DNA from 3 places in the Dermacoccus barathri genome. Region 3 is predicted to be linked to each of the others. Evidence: predicted binding sites of a transcription regulator. Region 3 holds the regulator's gene; each other region holds the start of a gene.
What was found. The regulator HrcA, encoded in region 3, represses chaperone genes, less so after heat shock. The targets are predictions, from matches to a motif close to TTNGCACTCGNNNNNNNCGAGTGCNAA.
Positions count from the first base shown of each region.

Region 1: the regulator HrcA is predicted to act here: its motif matches at 5,281-5,307, upstream of groL (chaperonin GroEL).
Region 2: the regulator HrcA is predicted to act here: its motif matches at 4,010-4,036, upstream of groES (co-chaperone GroES).

Region 1 covers NZ_JADCTK010000003.1:102,547-112,410, forward strand. Annotated here, with positions in the region: gene IM689_RS06150 (ATP-binding cassette domain-containing protein) at 1-458, opposite strand, end outside; gene IM689_RS06155 (ABC transporter permease) at 455-1,459, opposite strand; gene IM689_RS06160 (ABC transporter substrate-binding protein) at 1,464-3,089, opposite strand; gene groL (chaperonin GroEL) at 3,488-5,125, opposite strand; gene IM689_RS06170 (DUF3263 domain-containing protein) at 5,370-5,648, opposite strand; gene IM689_RS06175 (uracil-DNA glycosylase) at 5,851-6,525, shown strand; gene IM689_RS06180 (SGNH/GDSL hydrolase family protein) at 6,522-7,394, shown strand; gene modA (molybdate ABC transporter substrate-binding protein) at 7,391-8,143, shown strand; gene modB (molybdate ABC transporter permease subunit) at 8,149-8,994, shown strand; gene IM689_RS06195 (ABC transporter ATP-binding protein) at 8,991-9,864, shown strand, end outside.
Region 2 covers NZ_JADCTK010000002.1:35,041-44,904, forward strand. Annotated here, with positions in the region: gene tsaD (tRNA (adenosine(37)-N6)-threonylcarbamoyltransferase complex transferase subunit TsaD) at 1-812, shown strand, start outside; gene IM689_RS03240 (glycoside hydrolase family 3 protein) at 809-2,557, shown strand; gene IM689_RS03245 (class I SAM-dependent methyltransferase) at 2,656-3,933, opposite strand; gene groES (co-chaperone GroES) at 4,221-4,514, shown strand; gene groL (chaperonin GroEL) at 4,659-6,269, shown strand; gene IM689_RS03260 (RNA-binding S4 domain-containing protein) at 6,571-6,792, opposite strand; gene shbA (RNA polymerase sigma factor ShbA) at 6,987-7,562, shown strand; gene IM689_RS03270 (hypothetical protein) at 7,568-8,803, shown strand; gene guaB (IMP dehydrogenase) at 8,870-9,864, shown strand, end outside.
Region 3 covers NZ_JADCTK010000002.1:440,123-449,986, forward strand. Annotated here, with positions in the region: gene IM689_RS05120 (hotdog fold domain-containing protein) at 1-369, shown strand, start outside; gene IM689_RS05125 (LysR family transcriptional regulator) at 382-1,281, opposite strand; gene IM689_RS05130 (YeiH family protein) at 1,368-2,399, shown strand; gene hemW (radical SAM family heme chaperone HemW) at 2,433-3,665, shown strand; gene IM689_RS05140 (DUF4870 domain-containing protein) at 3,739-4,197, opposite strand; gene IM689_RS05145 (DUF3097 domain-containing protein) at 4,319-5,200, opposite strand; gene IM689_RS14590 (response regulator transcription factor) at 5,278-5,580, opposite strand; gene hrcA (heat-inducible transcriptional repressor HrcA) at 5,765-6,790, shown strand; gene dnaJ (molecular chaperone DnaJ) at 6,835-7,968, shown strand; gene IM689_RS05165 (16S rRNA (uracil(1498)-N(3))-methyltransferase) at 7,970-8,716, shown strand; gene IM689_RS05170 (PhoH family protein) at 8,739-9,803, shown strand; gene ybeY (rRNA maturation RNase YbeY) at 9,800-9,864, shown strand, end outside.

The DNA of each region.
Region 1 (9,864 bases), on a different contig from region 3:
CGGGCGACGGTGGGCCAGTGCGTCAGCGCAAGCGCGATGAGGATGGCCGTGACGGAGCCACGGAACATCGCGACGACGACGATCGCCGCAAGAAGGTGCGGCACGGAGGCCACGGCGTCAGTGACGCGCATGAGCAGACGATCAGCCCGCCCGCCGAGGCTGGCCGCCGCCGTCCCGACGGCAAGACCGAGCACGGTCGCGACGAGCGCCGCACCGAGCGCGACGACGAGCGAGACCCGCAGCGCCTCGGCCACCTGGACCGACACGTCGAAACCGAGAGTGTCGGTGCCCATGACATGCGGCCAGCCGGGAGCCGTGCGGGCGGTGTCGTAGTTCGACTCGCGCATCCCCGACGACGCGAGCAGCGGCCACAACACGGCGTAGGCGGCGATGAGGGCGAGAACGATCGCCGGGCCGCGCCGAGGCCGCAAACCAGCAGAGACGCTTCGGGTGCTCATCGCTCCACCTGCGCTCGCGGGTCGACGACGAGCAGGGCGCAATCCGAGAGCCACGAGCCGAGCATCATGACGAGCGTCGTGGCAGCGGTGACCGCCGCGAGCAGGGCGAAGTCGGCCGTCAGCGCTGCCTCCACGGTGGCGTCGGCGAGGCCGGGCCAGCTGAAGACCTCCTCGACGACGAGGGCGCCGACGACGAGCTCGGGCAACCGCGCCCCCATGAGAGCGATGAGAGCGGCCGCGGAAACGGGAGCGATGTGGCCGCGCAGCACCTCACCGCGCGAGAGGCCGCGCACCTGGGCCTCGCGCACAGCGCCGCTCCCGAGCGCCTCACGCACGGACTCGCGCAGGGCCAGGGCGAACCAGGGCACCTGGCTCAGGGCGAGCACGACCGCGGGCATGACGATGTGGTGCACCACGCCGCCGAACGTCACCGGCTGCCCGGGCTCGGTGAGCCCGCCGACCGGGAACCAGCGCAGGGTCACCGCGAACAGCGCGACGGCGAGCAGACCGATGACGAACGGAGGCATGCCCGTCAGGGCCAGCGTCACCCGTTCGAGCGCGCGGTCGAGCAGACCGTCGGGGCGCAACGCGGCGACAGCGGCGACGCCGAAGGCGATGAGCAGCGCGATGACGAGCGCGACGACCGACAGGCCCAGCGTCCACGGCAAGCGCTCGGCGAACACCGTCGTCACGGGCTGTTTGAGGCTGTGGCTGGCACCGAAGTCGCCGGTGAAGGCGTTCGCCATCCAGTTCCACCACGTCTGCCAGAACGGCACATCGAGCCCGAGCGAGTCGCTGATCGCGTCGCGCTCGGCGCGACCCGTGTGCTCGAAGCCGTCACCCAGATAGGTGACGAGCGGGTCGAGCGGCGAGAGCGCCGCGAGCGCGAAGGTCGCCAGCGTCACCGCGGGCACGACGAACAGCGTCGCGAGGGCACGGCGTGCCGTGAGCACGCCGATCTCGTGACGCCGTTCCCCGAACCGACGACGAAGTTCCTTCACGCGATCAATTCTTCTTCCACGCGCCCAGCGACCACCACGGGCCCCACGTCGTGCCGTGAGAGTGCGGCTCGACGATCGGGGCCGGGCCGGAGAAACCCTTGTCGCGCGAGGCGTAGGTGTGGTGCAGCGTGGCGAGCACGACGTACGCCGGGTCCTTGACGTACTCGCCCTGCGCGGCGCGGTACTGCTTCGTCGCTTCGGTCTCGTCGGAGGTCGACTGTGCCGCCTCCAGAGCTGCGTCGACCTTCGCGTTCTTGTAGTTGCCGGGGTTGTCGAACGGCCCGGACGCGGAACCGCGCGAGTGCAGCGCGCGGTGGGCCTGGGTGTCAACGGTGTACGGGTTGTCGCCACCACCGAGCATGACGGCCGTCGTGCGCATCTTGGGTTCGATGTCGTCCCAGCTGCCGCCCCACAGCTTCACGTTGACGCCGAGGCCGCGCAGCTGGTCGGCGAAGGCGGAGGCCAGTTCGCGACGCAGGGTGTCGGACGCCGGGTAGGCGAGCGTCAGCTCGGCGCGCTTGCCGTCCTTCGTGCGGACACCGTCGGCGCCCTTCTTCCACCCCGCCTCGTCGAGGAGTTTCTCGGCCTCGGCCTTGCGGGCTGCACCCTTGGCCTTCGTGAAGTCGACGTCGGCGCGCTGGGGGAAGACCTTCGTGATGGGGCTGACCTCCGGGGTGCCGCGCCCGGCGAGCACCTTCTCGACGAGCGCCTCGCGGTCCACCCCGATGTTGAGCGCACGGCGCGTCTCGGGCTGGGAGGTGATCGGCACGGACACCGGCAGCGAAACCCCACGCCAGTCGGCGGAGCGCACACCGGCGACCTTGAGGCCGTCACGCCCCTCGACGCTCTTGGCCAGGCGCGGCGGCAGCGCGGAGCCGTCGACCTGCCCGGAGACGACCTGCTGCATGCGGGCGTTGTCGTCCTCGACGTGACGGATGACGACCTTGTCCACCTCGGGCTTGCCGCTGCGGTACTTGTCGTTGGCCACGAACGTGGCCTCGTTCGGCGCGAGCCTCTGGAGCTTGAACGGGCCCGTGCCGACGGGCTTGGTGTTGAGCTCGGAGTTCGCCGCGTCACCCGAGGTGACCTTCTCGCTCGGCGCGATGCCGAGGAGCAGGCGCGAGGCGAAGCCGCCGTTCGGCGCCTTGAGGCGGAAGACGACCGTGGAGGCGTCCGGCGTCTCCACCTTGTCGATGAGGCGGTAGTCGTCGGCGATCGGCGACGCCGACTTCGGGTCGAGCACCGCGCGGTAGGTGGCCGCAACGTCCTTGGAGTCGAAGGCGCTGCCGTCGTGGAACGTCACGCCCTTCTTGAGGCGCACCGTCCACGTCTTGCCGCCGTCGCTCACCTTCGGCTTCGACTCGGCCAGCGCGGGCGCGAGGTCGGGAAGCTCCTTGTCGTTCGGCGCCGACGGACGCAGGAGACCCTCGAACACAGGTGAAACGCCCGTCGCGCCGTAACCGGCTACCGGGTAGTACTGACCGACCGGCTCGGCATCTGCCAGCGTGATCTGGTTCGTCGACGACGCCTTGTCACCGTCGGAGCCCCCGGGCGCCGAGCACCCCGCCAGAGCCACTCCGAGCGCGGCCGCTGCCGCAGCGATGGTCGTCCTGTTCGCCGTGCGAACCATGTGCGTACTCCTTGTGATCCAGAATCCCCAGCGCCGAGGCCCAGGCCTACCCTAACGCCCTGGTGCGACGACGTCGCACATAGGCCGTGAGGCACGCGTCACTGTGCCGCCACCACGCCGGTCGACGCGCACAGCGAAGCGGGCGACCACCCGAAGGTGATCGCCCGCTTCACGCGAGGGGTGGGCTTGCCGGAATCAGAAGCCATGTCTATTTGGGCTTCTGACACCCGCTCGGCTACGGCCGGGGGCTGGGCTCGCTTCGCTCGCCGAGCCCCCAACCTTCGCCTCCCAGGGTCAGAAGCCCATGTCTATCTGGGCTTCTTCCTCGCACTCCGCTACGGCCGAGGGCCGCCCTCGCATTCGCTCGGACGACCCTCAACCTACGCATGCGCGCTTCGTCAGAAGCCCATGCCACCCATGCCGTCCATACCCGCACCGGCGGCGTCGCCGCCGGCGTTCTTCTCGGGCTTGTCGGCGATGACGGCCTCGGTCGTGAGGAACAGCGCCGCGATGGACGCAGCGTTCTCCAGAGCCGAACGCGTCACCTTGGCGGGGTCGATGATGCCCGAGGAGATCATGTCGACGTACTCGCCCGTGGCGGCGTTGAGACCATGGCCCGGCGTCAGACCGCGCACCTTCTCGACGATGACGCCCGGCTCGAGACCCGCGTTGAGCGAGATCTGCTTGAGCGGAGCCTCAGCGGCGACGCGCACGATGTTCGCACCCGTGGCCTCGTCACCCTCAAGACCGGCGAAGGCCGACTCGGCGTCCTTCGTGGCCTGGATGAGCGCGACGCCACCACCGGCGACAATGCCCTCCTCGACGGCGGCCTTCGCGTTGCGAACGGCGTCCTCGATGCGGTGCTTGCGCTCCTTGAGCTCAACCTCCGTCGCGGCACCGGCCTTGATGACGGCGACGCCACCGGCCAGCTTCGCGAGGCGCTCCTGGAGCTTCTCGCGGTCGTAGTCGGAGTCGGAGTTCTCGATCTCGGCGCGGATCTGAGCAACACGGCCCTTGATCTGCTCGTCGTCGCCGGCGCCCTCGACGATCGTCGTCTCGTCCTTCGTGACGACGACCTTGCGGGCGCGGCCGAGCATGTCGAGCTCGGTGGTCTCGAGCTTGAGGCCGACCTCCTCGGAGATGACCTGGCCGCCCGTGAGGATGGCGATGTCGCCGAGCATGGCCTTGCGGCGGTCACCGAAGCCCGGAGCCTTGACGGCAACGGCCTTGAACGTGCCGCGGATCTTGTTGACCACGAGCGTCGACAGGGCCTCGCCCTCGACGTCCTCGGCGATGATCATGAGGGGCTTGCCCGACTGCATGACCTTCTCGAGAACCGGCAGCAGGTCCTTGATGTTCGAGATCTTCGAGTTGACGACGAGGATGTACGGGTCGTCGAGGACGGCCTCCATACGCTCGGTGTCGGTGACGAAGTAACCCGAGATGTAGCCCTTGTCGAAGCGCATACCCTCGGTGAGCTCGAGGTCGAGGCCGAACGTGTTCGACTCCTCGACGGTGATGACGCCTTCCTTGCCGACCTTGTCCATGGCCTCGGCGATGAGCTCACCGATCTGCGGGTCAGCGGCGGAGATGGACGCGGTAGCAGCGATCTGCTCCTTCGTCTCGATCTCCTTGGCGTGGTCGAGCAGCTGCTTGCTCACGGCGTCGACGGCCTGCTGGATGCCGCGCTTGAGCGCCATCGGGTTGGCGCCGGCCGCAACGTTGCGCAGGCCCTCCTTCACCATGGCCTGCGCGAGGACGGTGGCCGTCGTCGTGCCGTCACCGGCGACGTCGTCGGTCTTCTTGGCGACCTCCTTGACGAGCTCCGCGCCGATCTTCTCGTACGGGTCGTCGAGCTCGATCTCCTTGGCGATGGAGACACCGTCGTTGGTGATCGTGGGTGCGCCCCACTTCTTCTCGAGGACGACGTTGCGGCCCTTGGGGCCGAGCGTCACCTTCACCGCGTCGGCAAGGGTGTTCATGCCGCGCTCGAGGCCGCGACGGGCCTCCTCGTCGAAAGCAATGGTCTTGGCCATGTGCGTGGCTCCTCCACGTGACGTACGTAGTGACCGCACCAGCGCCCGCGACGGACGAGCCCGATCGTTCGCGCGGTCATGTCGCGCGAGCCCCGAACCCTCACTCATGCAGTCAGGTCTTTGTCACTCTCATGTTCAGAGTGCTAAGGCCATGATTAGCACTCGCCCCCTGCGAGTGCAAACGGCGACGGGGCTGCGACCGCCGTGTTCGCTCACAGCGGCAGACGCACGTCGGGGTGGGCGCTCAGCTCGTGCGACGGCGTGAGGCGCGACGGCGCTGGATGCGCTTGACGAGTAGAGGGTCGGCCGCGAGCGCCTCGGCCGTGTCGGCGAGGGCGTTGAGTTGCTGGTAGTACTGCGTCGCGCTCATGCCGAAGCGCTCCTTGATGGCGGCTTCCTTAGCGCCGGGCAGCTTCCACCACTCGCGCTCGAAGGCGAGCATGGCGCGGTCTCGTTCACTCAGCCCGGGCGCCTCGTCGTCACCGGGGACGCGGGCACCTGCAGGGGTCTCGATGACGGGCATGCGACCAGGGTAGATCGTCGCCTCCTGCCCGCCCGAACACGAGGGCCTTGGACAAAGGCGCGTGGATGGCGGGTTTGGCTGAAGATGACGCCGACGTCGCGCGCATCTTCACCCAAACCGACCATCCACGTGCAAGACGCTCGAGCTCTGGCCCGTTCGGAGCACGCCGCGCGGTGAATCGACTCGCGATAGATTTGGCGGCATGCCGCAGTCGTATGACGAACTCGTACATCCCAGCTGGGTGGAACCCCTCGCGCCGGTCGCCGACCACATCGCCACTGCCGGGCAGTTCCTGCGCGACGAAGTGGCCGCCGGGCGCGGGTACCTGCCGGCGGGCGAGAACGTCCTGCGAGCGTTCACCCAGCCGTTCGAGGACGTGCGCGTCCTCATCGTCGGCCAGGACCCGTACCCGACGCCGGGGCACCCGATCGGGCTCAGCTTCGCCGTCGATGCGCACGTCCGCCCGATCCCGCGCAGCCTGCAGAACATCAACGCAGAACTCAAGGACGACCTCGGCATCGAGCCGCCCGAACACGGTGACCTGAGCGCGTGGACCGACCAGGGCGTGCTCCTGCTCAACCGCTGCCTCACCGTTCAGCCCGGCAAGCCCGCAAGCCACCGCGGTCACGGCTGGGAGAACGTCACGGCGCAGGCCATCACGGCGCTCGTCGAGCGCAAGCAGCCCCTCGTCGCCATCCTCTGGGGTCGCGACGCCCGCTCACTCGCCCCGCACCTCGGCGACACCCCGACCGTCGAATCCGCGCATCCCTCACCGCTTTCCGCGCGCAGCGGCTTCTTCGGAAGCAAGCCCTTCAGCCGCACGAACGAGCTGTTGGAGCAGCTCGGAACCCACACGATCGATTGGCGTATTGCATGACGAACGACCTCCCCGCGCCCGGGGCTCAGGCATCCGAACAGACGCACCACGGTCTGCTCTGGCACCGGTACGTCGCCATCGGTGACTCCTTCACCGAGGGCATGAGCGACCACGACCCCCGCGAAGACGACGCCTACCTCGGGTGGGCTGATCGCCTCGCCGTCGACATCGCGATGCAGCAGGAGGAGCGGGGCGCGAAGCTCGAGTACGCCAACCTCGCGGTGCGCGGCAGACTACTCGCGGACGTCATCGGCCCCCAGCTCGACGCGGCCCTCGCGATGAAGCCCGACCTCGTAAGCATGGTGGGCGGCGGCAACGACATCATGCGCCCGTCGGTCAACCTCGACGATCTCGCGGCCGGCATCGAGGACGCCGTCGTCCGCCTCAAGGAGGCGGGCTCCGACGTCCTGCTGGCGACGCTCGTCAACCCCGCCGCGTCGAAGATCATGACGCGCCTGCGCCCGCGCATCACGTGGCACCTTGCGAACCTGTGGGGTATCGCGCAGCGGCACGACTGCTACGTGCTCGATCTGTGGTCGATGACCCCCTTGCGCGATCCGCGCATGTGGTCCGTCGACCGTCTGCACCTTTCCGCCGAAGGCCACAAGCGCGTCGCGCAGCAGGCGGCATGGACGCTCGGGCTTCCGACGACCGGCGAGTGGCTCGCCCACCTGCCGGCGCAGGCTCCGAAGCCGGTGCGCCAGCGCGTCGCCGAGGACGCCGAGTGGGCGCGCCAGTACTTCGCTCCGTGGGTGGAACGTCGTATCAAGGGCACGAGTTCCGGTGACGGTCGCCTCCCGAAGCGTCCCGAACTCACGCCCGTGGATCTTCTGACGGCCCGCTCGTTGATGGTCGACGACGAGGCATGACGGCACGGGCATGGCGCCTCATGAGTGTGCCGGTTGCAGCAGCGCTGGCCATGGGTGCCGGCGGCTGCGGCGCGTCAGAGGGCGACGACAAGACCGTCACGGTGCTTGCCGCCGCGTCGCTCACGGAGTCGTTCACGACGTTGGCGCGCGCCTACGAGAAGGTCCACCCCGGCACCCACGTCGAGGTGAGCTTCGCGGCCAGTTCGACGATCGTCACCCAGCTCTCCCACGACGCCCCGGCCGACGTGGTGGCTCTCGCCGACACCGAGGCACCGAAGAAGCTGCCGAAGGACGTGGCCGAGGGCAAGACGTGGACGCCGTTCGCCACGAACCGTCTCGAGATCGTCACGCCCCGCGGGAACCCCGCCCACGTCACGGGTCTCGCCGACCTCGCGAAGGTCGACACCGTCCTGTGCGCCAAGGAGGTGCCGTGCGGTCGCGCTGCCCACAAGGCCCTCACCAAGGCGAGGGTCGCGCCACACGTCGTCAGCTACGAGAAGGACGTCAAGGCGACGCTCGCCAAGGTCGTCGCCGGTGACGCGGAGGCGGCGCTCGTGTACGCCACCGACGCCTCGAGCGCAGGCTCGAAGGTGAGCGGCGTCGAGGTACCGACGGCCTCGAACGCCACGACGACACTGCCGATCACGGCGTGGAGCGACACTGCCGACGCGAAGGGATTCGCGCAGTTCGTGCGTGGCGACGAAGGGCGACGAGTCCTGCAGGGCAACGGCTTCGGCCTGCCCGGCTGACGACGATGAGCGACGAGACTGCAAGCGCTCCCCCGCCTGCACGCAGGAGCGCAGGCACGGGTGACCGCGGCGGGGTCGTGCTCGTGACACTCGCCGTCGTCGCTCTGCTCTTCATCGTTCTGCCCCTCGTCGCGCTGCTCGCGCAGGTGCGCTGGGGCAGCCTCCTCGACGACCTCACGACTGCCGGTGCCCGCGAGGCTTTGTGGCTTTCGCTGCGCACCACCGTGACGTCGGCGCTGCTCGCTGCCTTCTTCGGCACTCCGCTCGCCTGGTGGCTCTCCCGCCTGCGTGGCCGCGCCGCCGCCTGGACGCGGGCCGTCGTCACCGTGCCCCTCGTCTTGCCGCCGGTGGTCGCGGGCGTTGCCTTGCTCGACGCGTGGGGGCGCTCGGGGCTGCTCGGACGCGCCGTGACGGCTGTGACGGGCGAGCCGGTGCCCTATTCGTGGGTCCGCGTCGTCATGGCGGAAACGTTCGTCGCGATGCCGTTCTTCGTCCTCGCCGCCGAGGGCGCGTTCCGCGGCCTCGACGCGCGCTGGAGCCGCACCGCCGAAGTGCTCGGCGCCTCCCGCTGGTTCACGCTGCGCCACGTCCTCGTGCCGATGACGCTGCCCGGCCTCCTCGCCGGACTGACGCTCGCGTGGGCACGCGCGTTCGGCGAGTTCGGGGCCACGATCACGTTTGCGGGCAGTTACCCCGGGCGCACTCAGACGGGGCCGCTCGCCGTCTACCAAGCCCTCGACATCAGCCAGGACGCCGCGACGGCGCTCGCGGCGCTCATGCTCGCCCTCTGCGTTGTCCTGCTCGCCCTGCTGCGGGGTCACTGGGTGGGCGCGGGAGGTGAGCGCCGATGACCGGCCTCTCGCTTGCCGGCACCACCCGTCGCGGCAACTTCGTCCTCCACGCTGCGCTCGACGCCGCACCCGGTGAGGTCATCGGCGTTCTCGGGCCGAACGGCAGCGGCAAGACGACGCTGCTCGAGGTGCTCGCCGGACTCACGCCCCTCGCCGAGGGCGCCCTCCACGTCGGCGGCGAGCGTTGGGACGACGGCGCACGGCACCTGCCGCCACGCGCCCGCCGCGTCGGGATGATGACGGCTCGCGGTGACCTGTTCCCCCACCTCAGCGCCCTCGACAACGTCGCGTTCGGGCTGCGGGCCCGCGGGGCCTCGAAAGAGGCTGCGCGAGCAAGAGCGCGTGAAGAACTCAGCCGCGTCGGCCTTGCCGCTGACCTCGCCGGGCGACGTCCGGACGTACTCTCCTCCGGCCAAGCCCAGCGAGTCGCGCTCGCGCGTGCTCTGGCGCTCGACCCGAGCGTCCTCCTGCTCGACGAACCGCTGTCCGCCATCGACGCACGGGGCCGCGACGACCTACGGGCGCTCCTCGGCGAGCGTCTGCGCGACCAACAGGATGTCGTGACCCTTCTCGTCACGCACGACGCCGTCGAAGCGCTCACCCTCGCCGATCGCCTCGTCTTCCTCGACGGCGGTCACCTCAGCGACGGCGGCACGCCGAGCGAGGTCGTACGCCGTCCGCGCAGCCCGTTCGCTGCGCGCCTCGTGGGGCTCAACCTGTGGCGTGGGCACGTCGTCGACGGCGCGACGCTCGTCACCGCTGACGGTGCACGCATCACGGCCGCCGGGGGCGAGCACCCCCCGGCAGGCGTTCTTGAGCACCTCGCCGCATTCGCGCCGAGCTCCGTGTCTCTGTGGCCGAGCCGTCCCG
Region 2 (9,864 bases), 410 kb from region 3:
TCGCCGTCACCGTCGGGCCCGGCCTCGCAGGCGCGCTCATGGTCGGTGTCGCCGCCGCGAAGGCCCTCTCCGTGGCCCTCGACAAGCCGCTGTACGGCGTCAACCACCTCGCCGCGCACGTGGCCGTGGACATCCTCGACCACGGCCCGCTGCCCGAGCCGACCATGGGTCTGCTCGTCTCCGGCGGGCACACGAACCTGCTCTACGTGCCGGACATCGCCACCGACGTGCGCAGCCTCGGCAACACGATCGACGACGCGTGCGGCGAAGCGTTCGACAAGGTCGCCCGCGTGCTCGGCCTGCCCTACCCGGGCGGCCCGAACATCGACAAGGCGGCCCAGGGCGGAGACCCGAAGGCCATCGCGTTCCCACGCGGGCTCTCGACGAAGAAGGACCTCGAGAAGCACCGTTACGACTACAGCTTCTCCGGCCTCAAGACGTCCGTGACGCGCTGGGTCGCCACCCGCGAAGCCGCCGGTGAACCGGTGCCCATCGCCGACGTCGCCGCGTCCTTCCAGGAAGCCGTCGTCGACATCATCACGAAGAAGGCCGTCATGGCCTGCCGCGACTACGAGTGCAACAACCTCATGGTCGGCGGCGGCGTCTCGGCCAACTCCCGCCTGCGTGCGCTGCTCGAAGAACGCTGCGGCAAGGCCGGCATCGCCATCCGCGTGCCGAAACTCAGCCTGTGCACCGACAACGGCGCCATGGTGGCCACGCTCGGGGCACACCTCGTCGCGAAGGGCATCGAACCGTCCGCGCTCGATGTGCCCGCTGACTCCTCGATGCTGATCGGACAGGTGATGGGATGACGACCACGATGTCTGCCACGACCACGCTTCGGGTGCGCTTGACGGCGCTCGCCGCCACCGGCGCGCTCGCTCTCGCCGGCTGCAGCGGTGGCTCGCCCGACGGAGACAAGCCCTCGACCGGCGCTTCGAGCTCCTCGAAGAGCGGGTCCGGCAGCTCCTCCCAGGGCCAAAACCGGACGAGCGCCGACGCCGGACTGCCGACGGAGGCCGAACTCGCCCAGGCGAAGAAGGACGTCGGGAAGCTCACGACGAAGCAACTCGCGGGGCAGGTCATCGTCGGGTACTACCCGGGTTCGCAGAGCGAGGCGGCTGCCGCGGCGATCCGCAAGGACGGCCTCGGCGGCGTCATCATCATGGGCGACAACGTGCCGCAGGATGTCACGGCGGGCCTGCCTGCCATCACCTCCGCCGCGCAGCAGGCGATGAAAGACACGGGACGCTCGTGGCCCGCCGTCATCGGCATCGACCAGGAGGGTGGCCCCGTCGCGCGCATCAAGGCGCCCGTCACGCAGCTGCCCGGCGGTATGGCGTACGGTGCCGCGGATGACGCCGAACTCGCCGCGAAGATCTCCAAGGGCCAGGGCCAGGAGTTGCGAGCCCTCGGCGTGACGATGGTGTTCGCCCCCGACGCGGACGTCACGGTCGGCCCGCAGGATCCGACGATCGCCGTCCGCTCGCCGGGCGGGGACCCGCAGCGCGTCTCGCGCGCGGTGAACGGGCAGGTCAAGGGCTTCCAGGAGGCCGGTCTCGTGCCGGTCATCAAGCACTTCCCGGGCCACGGCTCGGTGACGACGGACACCCACGTCGACTACGCGGTGCAGTCGCATCCGGTCTCGGCGCTCACCAAGCGCGACTGGGTGCCGTTCGCCAACGCCGTGAAGGCGGGGGCACCCGCCGTCATGACCGCGCACATCGTGCTCAAGGACGTCGACCCGAACGTGCCCTCGACCCTGTCGCACAAGGTGCTCACGGGCGAACTGCGCGACAAGCTCGGTTTCAAGGGCCTCGTCGTCACCGACGGCATGAACATGGGCGCCATCGTGAAGAAGTTCGACAAGGGCGGTGCCGCAGCCGTTTCCGCGCTCAAGGCGGGCGCCGACGTCGTGCTCATGCCGGCCAACGCCACCGCGTCGGTCGCCGCCATCGAGAAGGCCGTGGCCTCGGGTGAGCTGACGCGCGAACGGCTCGTGGAATCGGCTGCCCGTATCGTCGCGACGACGCGCCACCAGCAGGTCAAGGCTCCGGCGACCAACGTCGTCGGCGCGCACGGCAAGGACGCCGAGCAGTTCGCGCGAGAGTCGATCACCCAGCTCGGTGGCTCATGCGACAAGCCGCTCGTCGGCAAGAGCGTCCGCCTCGACGGCGGATCGACCTCCGACCGCGCGGAACTGACGAAGGCCCTCACGGCCCGCGGCATCACGGTCGGCTCGTCCGGCACACGCGTCTCGCTCATCGCCGGTGGGTCGTACAACGCAGGTAAGGCGTCGGCCGACGGCGGCTCGGAAGCCGATTCCGCTGGTGGTTCGGGTGCCGGTTCCTCGACGAAGGCCGGCGTTCAGGTCGCGCTCGACACCCCGTACGTCCTCGCCTCGCGACCGGCCGGAGCCGTCGGTCTCGCGACGTACGGCAACACGCCGTCGACGTTTGCGGCGCTCGCGGACATCCTTGCGGGCAAGGCCAAGGCGGGCGGCACGCTGCCGGTTGCCGTCGGTGACAACAAGGTGGGCGACTCGGCCTGTTCGTGACTTCGCGCGCTGTTTGAAGCTCCAGCCCCTTGAGTCAGGGGGCGGGTTCAGTTCGGGGGCAGCGGCGGTCGTCCAGGTGCGACCTGTGGCACGTCAGGTCAGGCAGGCTCCACGACGAGGGCAGCACGCTCGCCGTCGAGGTTGACGAGCACGACTGTCATGGCCCGGGAGCCCTTGAGCTTCAGTTGGCGACGCAGGGCGTCGGCGTCGAGGTCGACGTCGCGCTTCTTGATCGTGAGGCGTCCGACGTCGTGCGTGCGCAGGTAGGAGCGGAGTGTTTTGACGTGCAGCGGAACGGCGTCGAGCACCCGGTATGCGCGCCCGAGAAGACCGATGTCGGTGAGCGCGTCGGCGGTGACGTACCCGTACCCGGCCGTGAACTCGCGCCCGTCGACGGCGTTGAGCAACGCGCCGACGAGACCGCTACGCGTCAACGCCTTGTCGGCCTCGTAGAAGAAGGCGCCGAGGTCGGCGCGACGCGCGAGGGCCCCCGAGGCGTCGGCAGCGTCGGGCCTCGTGACGTGGCGAAGCTCGACGCTGTCGCCGCTGCTGTCTGCGTTGGCGGAACCGTCGGCGCGCTTGTCGGTCGGCCGCACGATCGTCGCCGTCGTGCCTTCGTCGCGAACGGCCTGGCCCCACCAAAGCGTCGCTTCGACGAGGTCGCCGGCGTATGAGACGAACTCCGCCTCGCAGTCGGGCGGGATGTCGCCGTGCGCGAGGCCGGGGGAGAGTTTGGCGCCGGCAGCCGGGGCATCAGCGGCGAGTTGCTGGACGAGTTCCCAGTCGGGCGAGAGCGCGGCCAGGGAGAAGGTTCGCTTGGTTCGGCCCTGGATGTCGGCAACGCCCGGGATGCGCCGGGCAGGGTCGAACCACCACGCGGCGTCCGGGGCTTCCCGGCGGAGTTCGGGTGCGAGGTCTTCGAGCAACCCCGTCTCCACGCGTGAGGCGGGGTAGGGCGTCAGGTTGTGACGAGCGAGTTCGGCCGTCGTCGCGTCGGCTTCCACGGCAATGACGTCGAGGCCGGCGCGAGCAAAACCGACGGCGTCCGCGCCGATGCCACACCCGCCGTCGACCACGCGTGAGGCGCCGGACGACCGCAGACGCTGGGCGTGCAGAGCCGCCACCGGCGAGCGAGTGGCCTGCTCGAGGGCGTCCGGGGTGAAGAACATCCGCTCGGCATTCGCGCCGAACTTCGTGACGGCCTTCGCCCGCAATCGGCTCTGCGTCAGCGCGGCGGCGACGAGTTCGGGGGAGTAGCCCCGATCCCGCAATCGGGAGGTGAGCGCGACGGCGTTCTTCTCGTCGTACGGCGGCAGCGATGCGAGCAGTTCACGACCCTCGTCGGACATGAGAGCGTGCGCGGCGGCGGCATCCATGGGCTCATTCTTTCAGGCGAACTTCCAACCAAGACCCGCCCCGCCTGTGCGCCGTGAGCGAACGCCGACCCTCCACCTGGCACTCGGCTTGACCGAGTGCTAACCGAGCAATAAATTCGGAGTTAGCACTCACCCCTGGGTAAGTGCCAGCGAGCACGTCACCTCGACCCCCGCGACGGCGAGGCGGCACTGCGCGCTGTCATGCCACGCCACGTGGCGTGGGCAGGGGTGGACAAGCATCCGTCACGTCCGCGCGAGCGGACCGTCGCAACAAGGAAGGTGCCACCGTGTCGGTGAACATCAAGCCGCTGGAAGACCGCATCGTCGTCAAGTCCGTCGAGGCCGAGAAGACCACCGCGTCCGGCCTCGTCATCCCGGACACCGCCAAGGAGAAGCCCCAGGAGGGCGAGGTCATCGCCGTGGGCCCGGGTCGCGTGGACGACAACGGCAACCGCGTTCCGGTCGACGTCGCCGTGGGCGACAAGGTCATCTACTCGAAGTACGGCGGCACCGAGGTCAAGTTCGGTGGCGAGGAGTTCCTCATCCTCTCCGCTCGCGACGTGCTCGCCGTCGTCGCCTGACGATCCCACTCCGTGCGCGCATGCCCCGGCCGTGGCCCACGTCGGCCCGCCGGGGCATTGCGTTCCCTCCAGCCGTACGTGAACTCACGCAGCAGGCTCCCGTTCCACGCCGCCTCGCGCGGCATCAACCAGAGAGGTTGAATCATGGCCAAGACCCTCGAATTCAACGACGACGCGCGCAAGTCGCTCGAGCGCGGTGTCGACGCGCTCGCCAACGCCGTCAAGGTGACCCTCGGCCCGAAGGGCCGCAACGTCGTCATCGACAAGTCCTGGGGCGCCCCCACCATCACGAACGATGGTGTCACCATCGCCCGTGAGGTCGAGCTCGAAGACCCGTACGAGAACCTCGGCGCGCAGCTCGCCAAGGAGGTCGCCACCAAGACGAACGACGTCGCCGGTGACGGCACGACGACCGCCACGGTTCTCGCCCAGGCCCTCGTCAAGGAAGGCCTGCGCAACGTTGCCGCCGGCGCGGCCCCGGCCGGCCTGAAGCGCGGTATCGACAAGGCCGTCACCGCCATCAACGACCAGCTGCTCGCCAACGCGCGCCCGGTCGACGGCAAGGACGACTACGCCAAGGTCGCTTCGCTCTCCGCCCAGGACGCCACCATCGGTGGCCTCATCGGTGAGGCGTTCGACAAGGTCGGCAAGGACGGCGTCATCACGGTTGAGGAGTCCTCCACCGCCGAGACGAAGCTCGAGTACACCGAGGGCATGCAGTTCGACAAGGGCTACCTCTCGCCGTACTTCGTGACCGACCCCGAGCGCATGGAGGCCGTCCTCGAGGACGCCTACATCCTCATCAACCAGGGCAAGATCTCGAACGTGCAGGACCTCCTGCCCGTCCTCGAGAAGGTCGTCCAGTCCGGCAAGCCGCTGCTCATCATCGCCGAGGACATCGAGGGCGAAGCCCTCTCGACGCTCGTCGTGAACAAGATCCGCGGCACGTTCAACGTCGTCGCCGTCAAGGCCCCCGGCTTCGGTGACCGCCGCAAGGCCATGCTGCAGGACATCGCAATCCTCACCGGCGGCCAGGTCATCGCCGAGGAGGTCGGCCTCAAGCTCGAGGCCGCCGACCTCGACGTCCTCGGCCAGGCCCGCCGCATCCAGGTGACGAAGGACTCCACGACGATCATCGACGGCGCCGGCCAGGGCGACGCAGTCGAGGGCCGCGTCAAGGAGCTCAAGGCCGAGATCGAGCGCACGGACTCCGACTGGGACCGCGAGAAGCTCCAGGAGCGTCTTGCGAAGCTCGCCGGCGGCGTCTGTGTCATCGGCGTCGGTGCACACACCGAGGTCGAGATGAAGGAGAAGAAGCACCGCATCGAGGACGCCATCGCGGCCACGCGCGCGGCCATCGAGGAAGGCATCGTCGCCGGTGGTGGATCCGCCGTCATCCACGCCGCCTCCGCGCTCGACTCCCTCCAGCTCGAAGGTGACGAGGCCACCGGCGCCACGCTCGTCGGCAAGGCCATCGCCGAGCCGCTGCGCTGGATCGCCGAGAACGCCGGTCTCGAGGGCTACGTCGCCGTCTCCAAGGTGCGCGAACTGCCCGTCGGCCAGGGCCTCGACGCCGCCACCGGCGACTACATCGACCTCGTCGAAGCCGGCATCATCGACCCGGTCAAGGTCACGCGCTCCGCACTGACCAACGCCGCCTCCATCGCCTCCATGGTTCTCACGACCGACACCCTCGTCGTCGAGAAGAAGGAAGACGAAGAGGCACCCGCGGCAGGTCACGGCCACAGCCACTGATCTCCCTCGCGCCGCGAAGTTCTCCCTCGCGCCGTCTTCCGGCGCGTGGCCGTCTCCTGCTCGCAAGCTCGCAGAAGACGGCCACGCGCTCGGTGCGACAGCGCTTCGGGGCTTGAAAGACGCCCCTCCCACGAGCAAGCTCGCGGGAGGGGCGTCTTTCTGCGCGGTCTGCTTCCAACGTGGGTGCGTTGAGCGAAAGGGTTGCGGCTTTGCGCGTGGCCCGGTTTCGTTGGGGGAGAGGGTCGCGGCTTTGCGAGTGGCCCTGGTTACATGGCGATGCGGAGGCGCCTGTGTTCGGCTGTCAGCGCCGGGTCACGCGCACGCACTCGTCCTCGAGGCACACCACGGCGCCGACCGGAATCTGGGCGCTGCGGCGCGTGTCGACCTCGCCGTCGACCGTCACGAGGCCCTCAATGATGACAATGCGCGCCTCGGCGCCGTCCTCCACGAGGTTGGCCAACTTGAGCAGCTGACCGAGCTTGATGGCGTCGTCGCGAATCGGAACGTCTACGGGTGAGCTCATGGCCACATTCTCGCACCGAACTCGCCGTGCACCCCGTGGTGTGGTTACCGTGGGGGCCGCAACCGCTGACCGTGAACCGCGCACATCCGTGACGGGAGTAGGCCATGGCGCTCGAAGGTGGATACATGGGAGGGGCCTCCTGGCCCCAGGTGTCCCATGCCCGAGCGCGTGTAACGAACCTACCGTCGACCCCGATGTCATCCGAGGAAGCGCCGATGCGCGACCTCGTGGCTGCCGCTCAGGACAACGATCCGGCAGCACGACACCAACTCCTCGACGACGTTCACCGGATGGCGTTGCGCTACGCGTCAGCCCGTCTCGGCGCTTTCAGCGCCTCGCGTGAACTCGCCGCCGACGCCGCTCAGGAGGTGTGCGTGGCTGTCCTGCAGGCGCTTCCGCGCTACGTCGAGCGCGGCGTCCCCTTCGAGGCCTTCGTCTACTCCATCTGCTCGCGCAAGGTGGCCGACGTGCAGCGAGGCGCCTTCCGCGCGGCTGTGCCCACCGACGAGATCCCCGAGGGCGTCGACCTGTCGACCGGCCCCGAGGAGATGGCCGTCAGCGGCGACACCGCCAAGCGCCTCTCGATACTCATGGGCGGCCTGTCCGAACAGCACCGCGAAATCCTGACGCTCCGCGTCGCCGTCGGCCTCTCCGCCGAGGAGACCGCCCGCAGCCTCGGCATGACGGCCGGCGCCGTGCGCGTCGCCCAGCACCGCGCGCTCGCGAAGCTGCGCAAGCTGCACGACGCCTCCGGCCAGGAGTTGAGGTGAGCCACGTGAACGACGCATCCCGCGACACGAACCTCTTCGAGATCGCCCGCGACGACGAACTCCTCGACGTCCTCGGCGCACGCCTTTTGGACGCGGACGAGTCCAACGCCGACACGAACATCGACACCGGCACCTACGAGTCGGACGATGTCGCTCACATGCTCGCCGCCTGGGCGCAGGACATCGACGACGAGGCCGAGGCCACGTTCACGGTCGAGCCCCGACGCGTCACGCGGGCAGCTCGCGCCGCCTACGCGGTGTCCAATGAGGCCGAGTCCGTCGAACCCGGACCTGTCACGGCCGCGCCGCGCCCTCGCGGCGGCACGTACAGCGCCTCGGGCGACGGCCGAGTGGCCGCTGCTCTCGGCCGCGGATGGTGGGGCCTGGCCCCGGCTGCCCGCGTGCGAACCGGCGCTACGGCCGCTGCAGCGGGTCTCATGCTCTCCCTGTCCGGCGTCGCCGCCGCTGTCGGTGGGGGACGCCTACCGTCCCTCGACTCCTTCACGCTCAGTTCGACGAAGGCTCACAACCCCTCCGTGCTGGCCGATGAGGTGCCTCGCGCCACGGCGACCGACGCACCAGCAGCGCCGCAGAAGCCGGCGAAGAAGCGTGTCGAGGCGCTGCCAGATCGCACGGACGGCCACGCCGAGGGCGCTGCGCGGCCCCGCACGTCCGCCGCTCCGAAGGAAACGGCACCGAGCGACTCCTGGCCTCGGGTCGAGGAGCGCCGTACCGGTCTCGACCGCTCGGTCGTCGCCGCGCCCCGAATCGACCGTCAGCGCCCGGCGGTACCGACGTACCGGCCCAACACGGGCGCCCGACCGACGCAGGCGCCGAGCACGACGCGTCCGCCGCGTCCGACGACGCCGCCCTCGCCGTCGTCCACGCAGCCGCCGACGACCACGAAGCCGAGCACGCCGTCCACCCCAGGTTCGTCGACGACGTCGCCGAGCACCGGTCCCTCGGGTTCGACAGGCACGTCGGGCTCCTCGAGTTCCTCGGGCTCGCCCTCCACGACGAAGCCGACCCCTCGCCCCACCTCGAGCGTTTCCCCGAGGTCGACACGCGGCTCACACAAGGCCTCCTCCGGAAGCGGTGCGCTGACGAAGGCGGAGAAGAAGACGCGCAACCGGTTCAGGTACCTCATGCCGAGGCCGTCGATCGAGGCGTCCTCAACGCCTCTCGAGCCGAGCGCTACGGCGGAGCCGGTGCCGAACGAAACCGCCACGCCGACGCGCTAGGTGAGAATGCGCACAACGCTGAGCGCGCGGCGCTGGGCACGCGTGCGCGTGACCTAGAATCGGTGAATGGCTTTCGGCTCTGACAACGGCACTGAGATCCCCCCGAAATTCGCGACGCTCGGCCTCACCTACGACGACGTCCTTCTCCTTCCCGGGGAGACCGATGTCATCCCCTCGGAGGTCGACACCACCGCGCAGTTGACGCGCGAGATCAAGCTCAACATCCCTCTCGTCTCTGCAGCGATGGACACCGTCACCGAAGCGCGCATGGCCATCGCCATGGCCCGCGAGGGCGGCATGGGCGTGCTGCACCGCAACCTGTCGATCGAGGATCAGGCCTACCAGGTCGACCTCGTCAAGCGCACTCAGACGGGCCGTATCACCAACCCCGTGACGATCGGCCCCGACGCCACGCTCGAAGAGCTCGACGCCATCTGCGGCGAGTACCGCGTCTCCGGTCTGCCGGTCGTCGAGGGCGACAACAAGCTCATCGGCATCATCACCAACCGCGACCTGCGCTTCACGCCCGTCGCCGAGTGGGCCGGCACGAAGGTGCGCGACGTCATGACGACGCAGCTCATCACCGCGCCCGTCGACATCTCGAACGAGGACGCCACGGCGCTGCTGCGTCAGCACAAGCGTGAGCGTCTGCCGCTCGTCGATCGCGACGGTCGCCTCGCCGCGCTCATCACGGTCAAGGACTTCGTGAAGTCCGAGCAGTTCCCGAACGCCTCGAAGGACGCCGACGGTCGCCTCATGGTCGGTGCCGCCGTCGGGTACTTCGGTGAGGCGTGGGAGCGCGCGACGACGCTCATCGACGCCGGCGTCGACGTGCTCGTCGTCGACACGGCGCACGGCCACGCGCGCCTCCTGCTCGACATGATCCGCAAGCTCAAGGCCGACCCGGCCACGAAGAACGTCCAGATCATCGGCGGCAACGTTGCCACCCGCGCGGGTGCCCAGGCGCTCGTCGACGCCGGTGTCGACGCCGTCAAAGTGGGCGTCGGGCCGGGCTCGATCTGCACGACGCGCATCGTCGCGGGTGTCGGTGTTCCGCAGGT
Region 3 (9,864 bases):
ACGATTGCGCCCGTTGTGAAGACCATGGAGCCGCACCGCGGCGTCGTGGCCATCAAGAAGTGGTGGGGTGTGCAGAACCACATCGGCACCGTCCACGCCATCGCGATTGCCAACGGCATGGAGATGGCCATGGGTCTGCTCGCCGAGGCCACGGTGCCCAAGGGCATGCGCTGGATCCCCAAGGGCATCCAGCTCGACTACGTCGCCAAGACCCCCGGCGATGTCGAGTGCGTCGCCGAGACGAGCCCCGAGGACTGGGCCAAGGAGCCTCCCTTCACGGTGGACGTGCGCATGACGGGACGCCTGGTCAAGGACGGCACGGTCGCCGTCCAGGGCATCATCCCGATCTACGTCTCCGCCAAGAAGTAACGCCTGACGCCGCTACGAGGCCGCCGCGATCGCAAGAAGCGACGTGGCGGCCTCGTTCGTCATCCGGCGCGGACCTGCCCACACGGCGCGCAGCTTCCGGCGCAGGTCGACGTCGCGGACGGTGATCTCGACGAGGGTGCCCGCGGCCAGGGCATCACTGATCGCGAGTCGGCTGAGGACGGCCGGCCCGGTGCCGGCCGACACGGAGACCTTGACCGCGGCGTTGCTCGACAGCTCCAGCAGTGGCGGAGCGCAGGTGCGCGGGCGCATCGCGCGGTCGAGCGCCACGCGGGTTCCGGATCCCGGCTCGCGGGTGACGAGGGCCGTCGCGGCGAGTTCGTCCGCGTCAATACTGCGAGTTCGGGCCCAGGGGTGGTGTGCGGCGACGGCAAGGACGAGGTCGTCCGTGGCGACGACCGTCGAGTTGAGGCCGCGAGGGGCACCCGGGCCCTCGATGAACCCGAGATCGATCTCACCGGAGCGAGCGGCGCTGAGCACGTCGGTCGTGTTGCCGACGGCGACGGAGAGGCCCGGCGTGGCCTCACCGGAATGGGCTTCGTGCCAGCGCGCGATCCAGCCCGGCAGGAGGTGCTCGGCCACGGTCTGGCTGGCCATCACGGTGAGCGGTGCATCCACGCCGCTCACCAGGGCGGTGACGCCGGCGTCGAGATCGCGCGCGGCCTCCAGCACGCCGCGAGCCCACTCGACGACCATGAGGCCCTGCGTCGTCAGGGTGGCGCCGGTTGTGGCGCGGTGGAGAAGGGGCACGCCGACCGAGCGCTCGAGCCGCGCCATGCTGCGGCTGGCGTTGGGCTGCGCCGAGCCACAGGCACGTGCGCCGGCGCTGAGGGAGCCGTGGTCGGCCACGGCCACGAGCAGCTCCAGGGCTGCGAGATCCGGCCAGCTCTTCATCGGGCCAGCGTAACCGGCGTCCATATCCGCCGCATATACCAGCATGCTGAACATGGCACTACCGGCCAGGTCGTAGGCGTTCGAGGATGGGGAGCGTGACCCGACCCGAGCAACGCCGCGCAGAAACAGCGGCCCGAACTGCATCCCACCCAGTGGCCGGCGGTCTGGCCCTGGCGTTCGCAGCGGCGCTCGTCGGGTTCGTCGTGTCACGCATCAGCCCGCTGCTCAGCCCGGTGCTCGTGGCGATTCTGCTCGGCGTCGTCGCCGCCAACGCCGTGCGGCTCGACGCGTGGCGCCCTGGCCTCGACCTGGCCGGGAAGCGCGTTCTGCGCATCGGCATCGTGCTGCTCGGCCTCCAGCTCTCGCTCGGCGCCATCGCCTCGCTCGGCTTCGGTGTCATCGTCCTGGCCGTTGCTGTGGTGGCGCTCGGAGTGCCCTTCGGGCTGTGGTGCGGCAAGCGGCTCGGTATTGAGCCCACGCAGAGTCTGCTCACGGCGTGCGGGTTCTCGATCTGCGGCGCCGCAGCCGTCGCCGCAGCAGCAGGGGTGAGCGACGCCCGCGACGAGGAGGTCGCAACGTCGGTCGCGCTCGTCGTCGTCTTCGGCACGCTCATGATCCCGCTCGTCGCGCTGTCCGCCGCCTTGGGGCTCGACGATCACACCGCGGGCGTTTTCGCGGGTGCGAGCGTGCACGAGGTGGCCCAGGTCGTCGCTGCCGGGGGCCTCGTCGGGCAGGGGGCGCTCGCGGTGGCCGTCGTCGTGAAGCTCGCCCGCGTGCTCATGCTGGCGCCGTTGATCACCGTCATCGCCGTGCATCGACGTCGGACCATGGGCGGGGCAGAGTCCGGGTCGGCAACCCTCCCACCCCTCGTGCCGCTGTTCGTCGTCGGCTTCGTCGCAGCGGTCGTCGTGCGGAGCGTGGTGCCGATCCCGAGTTCCGTGTTGGACGGGGCGAAGGTGCTCCAGACGCTGCTGCTCGCCGCCGCGATGTTCGCTCTCGGCACGGGAGTGACGGCCAAGGCCATGCGTGCTGCCGGCGCGGCACCCTTCGCGCAGGCAGCGCTCTGCACCGTCTTCGTCGCCGCCCTCGGCCTGGGCGGGGCGTTGCTCGTCGGTTAGAGACGCTCCGCAGGCGGTGGGAGAATGCCACCCATGCCGCAGATGCCCGACGGAGAGCCCGCACCGAACGACGGAGCGCTGCCAGCCGACGCCCTCGCGAGCGTGCCGGGCAGCGCCTTCGCGATGTACCTGCACGTGCCGTTCTGCGTGACGCGCTGTGGGTACTGCGACTTCAACACCTACACGCTCACCGAACTCGGCGTCCCCGGCGCGAGCCTCGACACGTACGCGGGCGCTGTCGAACGTGAACTCGACCTCGCAGCGCGCGAGATGGGAAAGGCGCCCGGCGGCGTGCCGACAGTGCAGACCATCTTCGTCGGTGGAGGAACGCCGACGATGCTCGCAGCGACCGACCTCGTGCGGATGCTCGACGCGGCGCGCGAGCGGTTCGGCCTCGCCGACGACGCCGAGGTGACGACCGAGGCCAACCCCGACTCGGTCGACGAAACGTACCTGCGCGTGCTCGCCGAGGGCGGCTTCACGCGCATCTCCGTCGGGATGCAGTCGTCGGTGCCGCACGTTCTCGCGACGCTGGAGCGCACCCATGATCCGGCCAACGTCGAGCGCGCCGTCCGCGCCGCCAAGGCTGCCGGCCTGCAGGTGAGTCTCGACCTCATCTACGGCGCGCCGGGGGAGTCGCTCGACGACTGGCGGGCCTCGTTGGAGGCGGCGATCGCGCTCCATCCCGACCACATCAGCGCCTACGCGCTCGTCGTCGAGGAGGGCACGAAGATGGGCGCCCAGGTGCGCCGCGGCGAACTGCCGCTTCCCGATGACGACGACGAAGCAGACAAGTACGAACTGGCCGACGAACTCCTCGAGGCCGCGGGGTACCGCTGGTACGAGGTGTCGAACTGGGCGAAGGAACCGCGCTTCCAGTGCCGTCACAACCTGGCCTACTGGCGTGACGAACCGTGGTGGGGCGCGGGTCCCGGAGCCCACAGCCACGTCGGCGGGGTGCGCTGGTGGAACGTCAAACACCCGCGCGCCTACGCACAGCGGGTCGGTGAAGTAACCTCACCTGCGCTCGCGCGCGAGATCCTCGACGAGCGTCAGCGCTACGAGGAGAAGGTGCTCCTGCGCGTGCGTCTCGCTGAGGGGTTGCCGCTCGACCTGCTCGACGACGCGGGTCGTCGCGCGGTGGCGGGACTCGTCGCGGACGGTCTGCTCGAGGGAACGCCTGCGGTCCGTGACCGTCGGGCCGTGCTCACACTGCGCGGGCGGCTGCTCACAGACACCGTCGTCCGGCGGCTGCTCGACTACTGACCGCCGAACGTGAAGGGCCGGAACGTCACCCCAGAGATGTGACGTTCCGGCCCTTCGCGTTGTCGGCCCCGAGTCAGCTGAGCACGCGCAGCTGGAACGGGTAGCGGTAGGGGCGGCCGCTGCTCGCGTTGAGCGCGCCACGGATGTGGCACCACAGGGCAACCACCGTGATGACGAGCCACAGCGGGATCGCGACGACGATGCCGATGAACGTGATGGCGAACAGCCAGCCGACCCAGTAGAGCAACCACCAGGAGAGGTTGAAGTTGAACGCCCCGGCGGCGGCTTCACGCACGGCGGGTGACTTGTCCTTGTAGATGAACCACACGATGAGCGGGCCGAGCAGGCTGAGCGAACCGGCCGACACGACGGCCGCGACGAGTGCAGAAAGGTGGGCGACCACAGCGGCGCCCGTCTCGTCGGAGCTCAACTGGCGGGGCGTGACGCCCGCCTCGGTGGGCCGACCCTTGGGGTAGGCGTCGCCGTTGTGGCTCCACTGGGGGTCGGGGGTGGGGTAGGGCTGCTGGCTCATGGTGTCCTCACGACCTTGGATGCTTTGGTGAACATCGTTCCAACCTCAACGATGCCCTCCTCATTCCGTCGGCGCCATCCTGGGTGACCCTGGCTCGTCCCTGAGGCTGGGGCTCAGGGCGTCACTGCTGCTCGGGGTCGGTGACGAAGTCGATGAGTTCCTCGACTCGTCCGAGCAGTTCCGGTTGCAGGTCGGCGTAGGTGCGCACTGTGCCAAGGATCTGCTTCCAGCCCCGCGCGACGTCGGCCTGACTCTGGTGCGGCCACCCGAGCTCGGCGAGGATGCCGTGCTTCCACGACTGACCCTTGGGGATCGTCGGCCACTTGGACCACCCGAGGCGCTCGGGGCGCACCGACTGCCACACGTCGACGTAGGGGTGACCGACGATGAGCACGTGATCGCGGGCCTGCGGAAGTGCCTGGGCCTCGGCGACGATGCGGGCCTCCTTCGTGCCGGGCACGAGGTGGTCGACGAGGATGCCGAGACGGCGCCCCTTCTCGGGGCGGAAGTCGCGGATGACGGCGGCGAGGTCGTCGACGCCCTCGAGGTACTCGACGACGACGCCCTCGATGCGCAGGTCGTCACCCCAGACCTTCTCGACGAGTTCGGCGTCGTGACGGCCCTCGACGAAGATGCGCGAACCGAGGGCCACGCGCGCCTTGGCGTTCGGGACGGCGACCGAACCCGACGCCGTGCGTCCGGCCTGCACCTTGCGCTCGGCGAGTGCGGCAGCGTCTGCGGGACGCGGGGGAGTGAGGATGACGGGTTCACCGTCAACGAGGAAGCCACCCCCGAGGGCGAAGCCGCGGGTCTTGCCGAAGCGATCCTCGAGGAAGACGACGTGGGTTCCACCCGACTTCTCGACGCGAACGACGGCACCCACGTAACCGCTCTGGGCGTCCTCGACAACAACGTCGCGCTCGGCCGGCACCTCACGCGAGCGGCCGCGCTTGGGCGCGCGCCAGTCACCGGAGAGGACATCGGAGCCGTAGCGGTCGTTCATGGCAGTCAGGGTAGGCAAGCCCGACGCGGCACGGGCGGAGGCGCGCTGGGCGGGCGCAGAAGCGGCGCCGCCCACGGTCAGGACGAGCGGAGGAAGGTGAGCACCGCCGCCACTCGACGGTGCTCGTCGCCGTCGGTGTGCAGATCGAGCTTGGTGAAGATGCGTTGCACGTGCTTCTCCACGGCGCCCTCCGTGACGACGAGGCGCTTCGCGATGCCTCGGTTCGTCAGACCCTCGGCGATGAGCAGGTGGATCCACCAGCCTGCGAACAGGTAGACGCTGTCGCGCAGTGCACGGCGTGGGGACCACCGGAACTCGCGGTCCGTCGCCGAGCCGGCGGCGTTCGTGGGGACAGGGGCTGTGACGTCTGGAGTGCTCATCTCTTCGACGCTATGGAGAGGCACGGGGGCACAACCATCCTGCCTGCGGGCTTCTTGACGGTGGGGAAAACCCGACATTCCGGCCGGCCGCGGCCGCGACGCCCTGAGCGAACACGCCCGGAAAGATTTGGCACTCGATACCCGTGAGTGCCAACCTTGGAGGAGGTCAAGGAGGTGTGAAGGCATGAGCAACGAGCGCCGTCTCGAAGTGTTGCGCGCGATCGTGCAGGACTATGTCTCCACGTCCGAGCCGGTCGGCTCCAAGGCCCTCCTCGAACGTCACCAGCTCGGTGTCTCGGCGGCCACGATCCGCAACGACATGGCGGCTCTCGAGGACGAGGGCCTCATCGCCGCGCCGCACACCTCCGCCGGGCGTGTTCCGACCGATGCCGGCTACCGCGTCTTCGTCGACCGCCTCTCTCAGGTGCGTCCGCTCACGCCGAGCCAGCGCCGCGCCATCCAGGCCTTCCTCGCGGAGAGCATCGACCTCGACGACATCGTCGAGCGCACCGCGCGTCTGCTCGCTTCGCTCACCCAGCAGGCCGCCGTCATGCAGTACCCGTCGCTGCGGCGCTCGCGGGTGCGTCACATCGAGTGCCTCGCGATGACGCCGACCCGCGCCATGCTCGTCGTCATCCTCGACTCGGGCCGCATTGAACAGCGCAACGTCGAGTTCGCCCACCCCGTGGCCGAGAGTGACGACTTCGTCGCACGGCTGCGCGAGCGACTCAACGCCGAGACCGACGGCCTTCTTCTCGCGGAGGCGGCCCGCGGCCTGTCGTTGCTGCGCGAAGCGTTCGAGCCCGAGCGGCGCGCTGACGTCGACGCCGTCGTCGAGACGATCACCGCCGTGTTCGGCGAGGAACGTGAGGAGCGTGTCGTGCTCGCCGGTACGGCCAACCTCGCGCGCGCCGGAACAGACGGGCTGCACGTGCAGCCGGTGCTCGACGCACTCGAGGAGCACGTCGTCATCCTGCGCCTCATGAGCAACCTCGCCGAGGATGCCGAAGCCCACGACCAGGTGACGGTCCGCATCGGCGCGGAGAATCCCCACGAGGGCCTGCACTCGACGTCGCTCGTCACCACCTCCTACGGCCCCGACGCCGTGGCGGCCCTCGGCGTGCTCGGACCCACCCGCATGGACTACCCCCAGACGATGGCGAACGTGCGGGCCGTGGCCCGCTACGTCTCACAGCTCATCGAGAGCTGACGCCCGCACACATCCCTTTCCACCCGCTGACGACAAGGACGTTCGTGAACGACTACTACGCCGAACTCGGCCTCTCCCGCGATGCCTCGAGCGAGGAGATCAAGCGCGCCTACCGCAAGATGGCGCGCAAGCTCCACCCGGACGTCAACCCGTCCGACGAGGCGGCGGATCAGTTCAAGCGCGTCGGTCAGGCCTACGCGGTGCTCGGCGACCCCGAGAAGAAGGCCTCCTACGACCAGGGAGTCGACCCGTACGCGCCCGGCGGCGGTGCGGGTGCCGGCTTCGGCGGCGCCGGTTTCAGCTTCAGCGACATCATGGACGCGTTCTTCACCGGCGGCGCAGCGGGCGCCTCGGGTGGCCCGCGCAGCCGCGTACAACACGGCCAGGACGCCCTGCTGCCGCTCGACATCGAGCTGTCCGACGCCGTCTTCGGCGGCGAGGTCGACCTGACGTTCGACACCGCCGTCGTCTGCACGACGTGCCACGGCGACGGTTCGCGCCCCGGCACCGGCAAGCACACGTGTGACGTGTGTGGTGGGGCAGGCCAGACCCAGCAGGTGCAGCGCAGCTTCCTCGGCCAGGTGCTCACCTCGCGTCCGTGCACGGCGTGCGACGGCTACGGCGACATCATCGACAGCCCCTGCTTCGAGTGCGACGGCAACGGCCGAAAGCGCGACACCCGCACCATCAGCATCAAGGTGCCCGCGGGCGTCGACACCGGCACGCGCATCCAGCTGCGCGGCGAGGGCGAGGTCGGCCACGGCGGCGGCCCCGCCGGCGACCTCTACGTCGAGGTGCGCGTCGCGAAGCACCCTATGTTCCAGCGTCAGGGTGACGACCTGCACTGCTCGCTCGAACTGCCGATGTCGGCCGCCGCACTCGGCGCGTCCCTTCCGCTCGAGACGCTCGACGGCCCGCGCGACATCGACATCCAGGCCGGTACCCAGCCGGGCGACGTCGTCACGCTCAAGGGCCTCGGCGTCACGCGCCTGCGTACTGAGAGCCGCGGCGACCTGCTCGTGCACGCCAACGTGCGCACGCCGAGCAAGCTGACGAGCGAGCAGGCCGACCTGCTGCGTCAGTTCGCGGCGTCGCGCGGCGAGGAAACGCCTGCTCCCAAGTTCCAACCCGTCAACCAGGGCCTGCTCGGCAAGCTGCGTCAGGCCTGGAAGGGCTGACGTGACCGCACATCTGTACTTCGTCGCGCCGGGCACGCTGCGTGAGCAAATGCGGCCCGAGGAGCCGGTCGTGCTCGGCGGTGACGAGGGACGCCACGCGGTCACCGTGAAGCGCATGGCCGTGGGGGAGGAGATCCTCCTCGCCGACGGCGAAGGGCTCCTGGCCCACTGCGTCGTCGCGTCCACAGCCAAGTCGGAACTGACGGCGCTCGTGCAGACGGTGGAGCGCGAGGAGCGCCCGGCCGTCACGTTCACCCTCGTCCAGGCACTCGCCAAGGGCGACCGCGATCTCCAGGCGCTCGAAGCCGCCACCGAGCTCGGTGTCGACCGCGTCGTGCCCTGGAAGGCTGAGCGCTCGATCGTGCAGTGGAAGGGCGAGCGGGCCGCCAAGGCGCACCGTAAATGGGTGGCGCAGGCCGAGGCCGCCACGAAACAATCGCGTCAGGCCACGCCGCCCGTCGTTGACGAGCTCGCGGCGAAGCAGACCGTTGTCCGCCTCGTCGAGGAATCGGCCCTCACACTCGTCCTTCACGAGGACGCCGAGGTCGGACTGAGCGACGTGACGTTGCCCGACGCGGGCGACGTCGTGCTCGTCGTCGGCCCCGAGGGCGGCATCACGCCCGGCGAACTCGACGCGTTCGCCGCTGCGGGCGCCACGAGCGTCCGGATGGGACGCACGGTGCTGCGCTCGTCGTCGGCCGGCCCCGCGGCACTGGCCGCGCTCTTCGCGCGCTCGCGCTGGAGCTGACGCGCCCTAGACTGGAGGCACGATGACAGACGTTCCCGCCACCCAGGCCACCCCCGATTCGTCCAGCCAGACCCGTATCGTCGTCCCGCCGGACGTGTCGATGGTTCAGCTGCTCGGGCCCACCGACCAGCTCCTTCGCACGATCGAGCGCGCCTTCCCGCGCCTCTTCGTCTTCGCGCGGGGCAACGAGCTGACGATCGACGGCCCGGCCGAGGACGCGGCCATCGTCGAGACCCTCGTCGGTGAGTTGCTCACGATGATCGACGCGGGGCACGCGGTGAACCGCGACAACGTCGAGCGTTCCATCGCCATGCTGCGCAGCAAGAACGCGCAGCGCCCGGCCGACGTGCTCACGACGAACATCATCTCCAGCCGCGGCCGGACGATTCGTCCCAAGACGCTGGGCCAGAAGGAGTACGTCGACGCGATCGACAAGAACACGATCGTCTTTGGTATCGGCCCCGCCGGTACCGGCAAGACCTACCTCGCCATGGCCAAGGCCGTGGCGGCGCTTCAGAGCAAGCAGGTCAACCGCATCATCCTGACGCGCCCCGCCGTCGAGGCCGGCGAGCGGCTCGGCTTCCTGCCTGGCACGCTCAACGACAAGATCGACCCGTACCTGCGCCCGCTCTACGACGCGCTGCACGACATGATCGACCCCGACTCGATCCCCAAGCTCATGGCCGCCGGCACCATCGAGGTGGCGCCGCTCGCGTACATGCGTGGACGCACGCTCAACGACTCGTTCATCATCCTCGACGAGGCCCAGAACACGAGCAGCGAGCAGATGCGCATGTTCCTCACGCGTCTGGGCTTCGGTTCGAAGATCGTCGTCACCGGTGACGTGACGCAGGTCGACCTTCCGGGTGGCACGACGTCCGGCCTGCGCGTCATCGAGGACGTGCTCACGGGTGTGGGCGACGTGCACTTCGCGCACCTGAGCAGCGGCGACGTCGTGCGTCACCGCCTCGTGTCCGACATCGTCGACGCCTACGGTCGCTACGACGCCGCTGCCGAGCGTCGTAAGGCGCAGGCCAAGAAGCGCCGCGAGGCGCGTGCGAACGACGAGCAGGGAGAACGCGAGTGACGATCGACCTCGCCAACGAGACCGACGTCGCCGTCGATCTCGACGAGATTCACGACTGCGC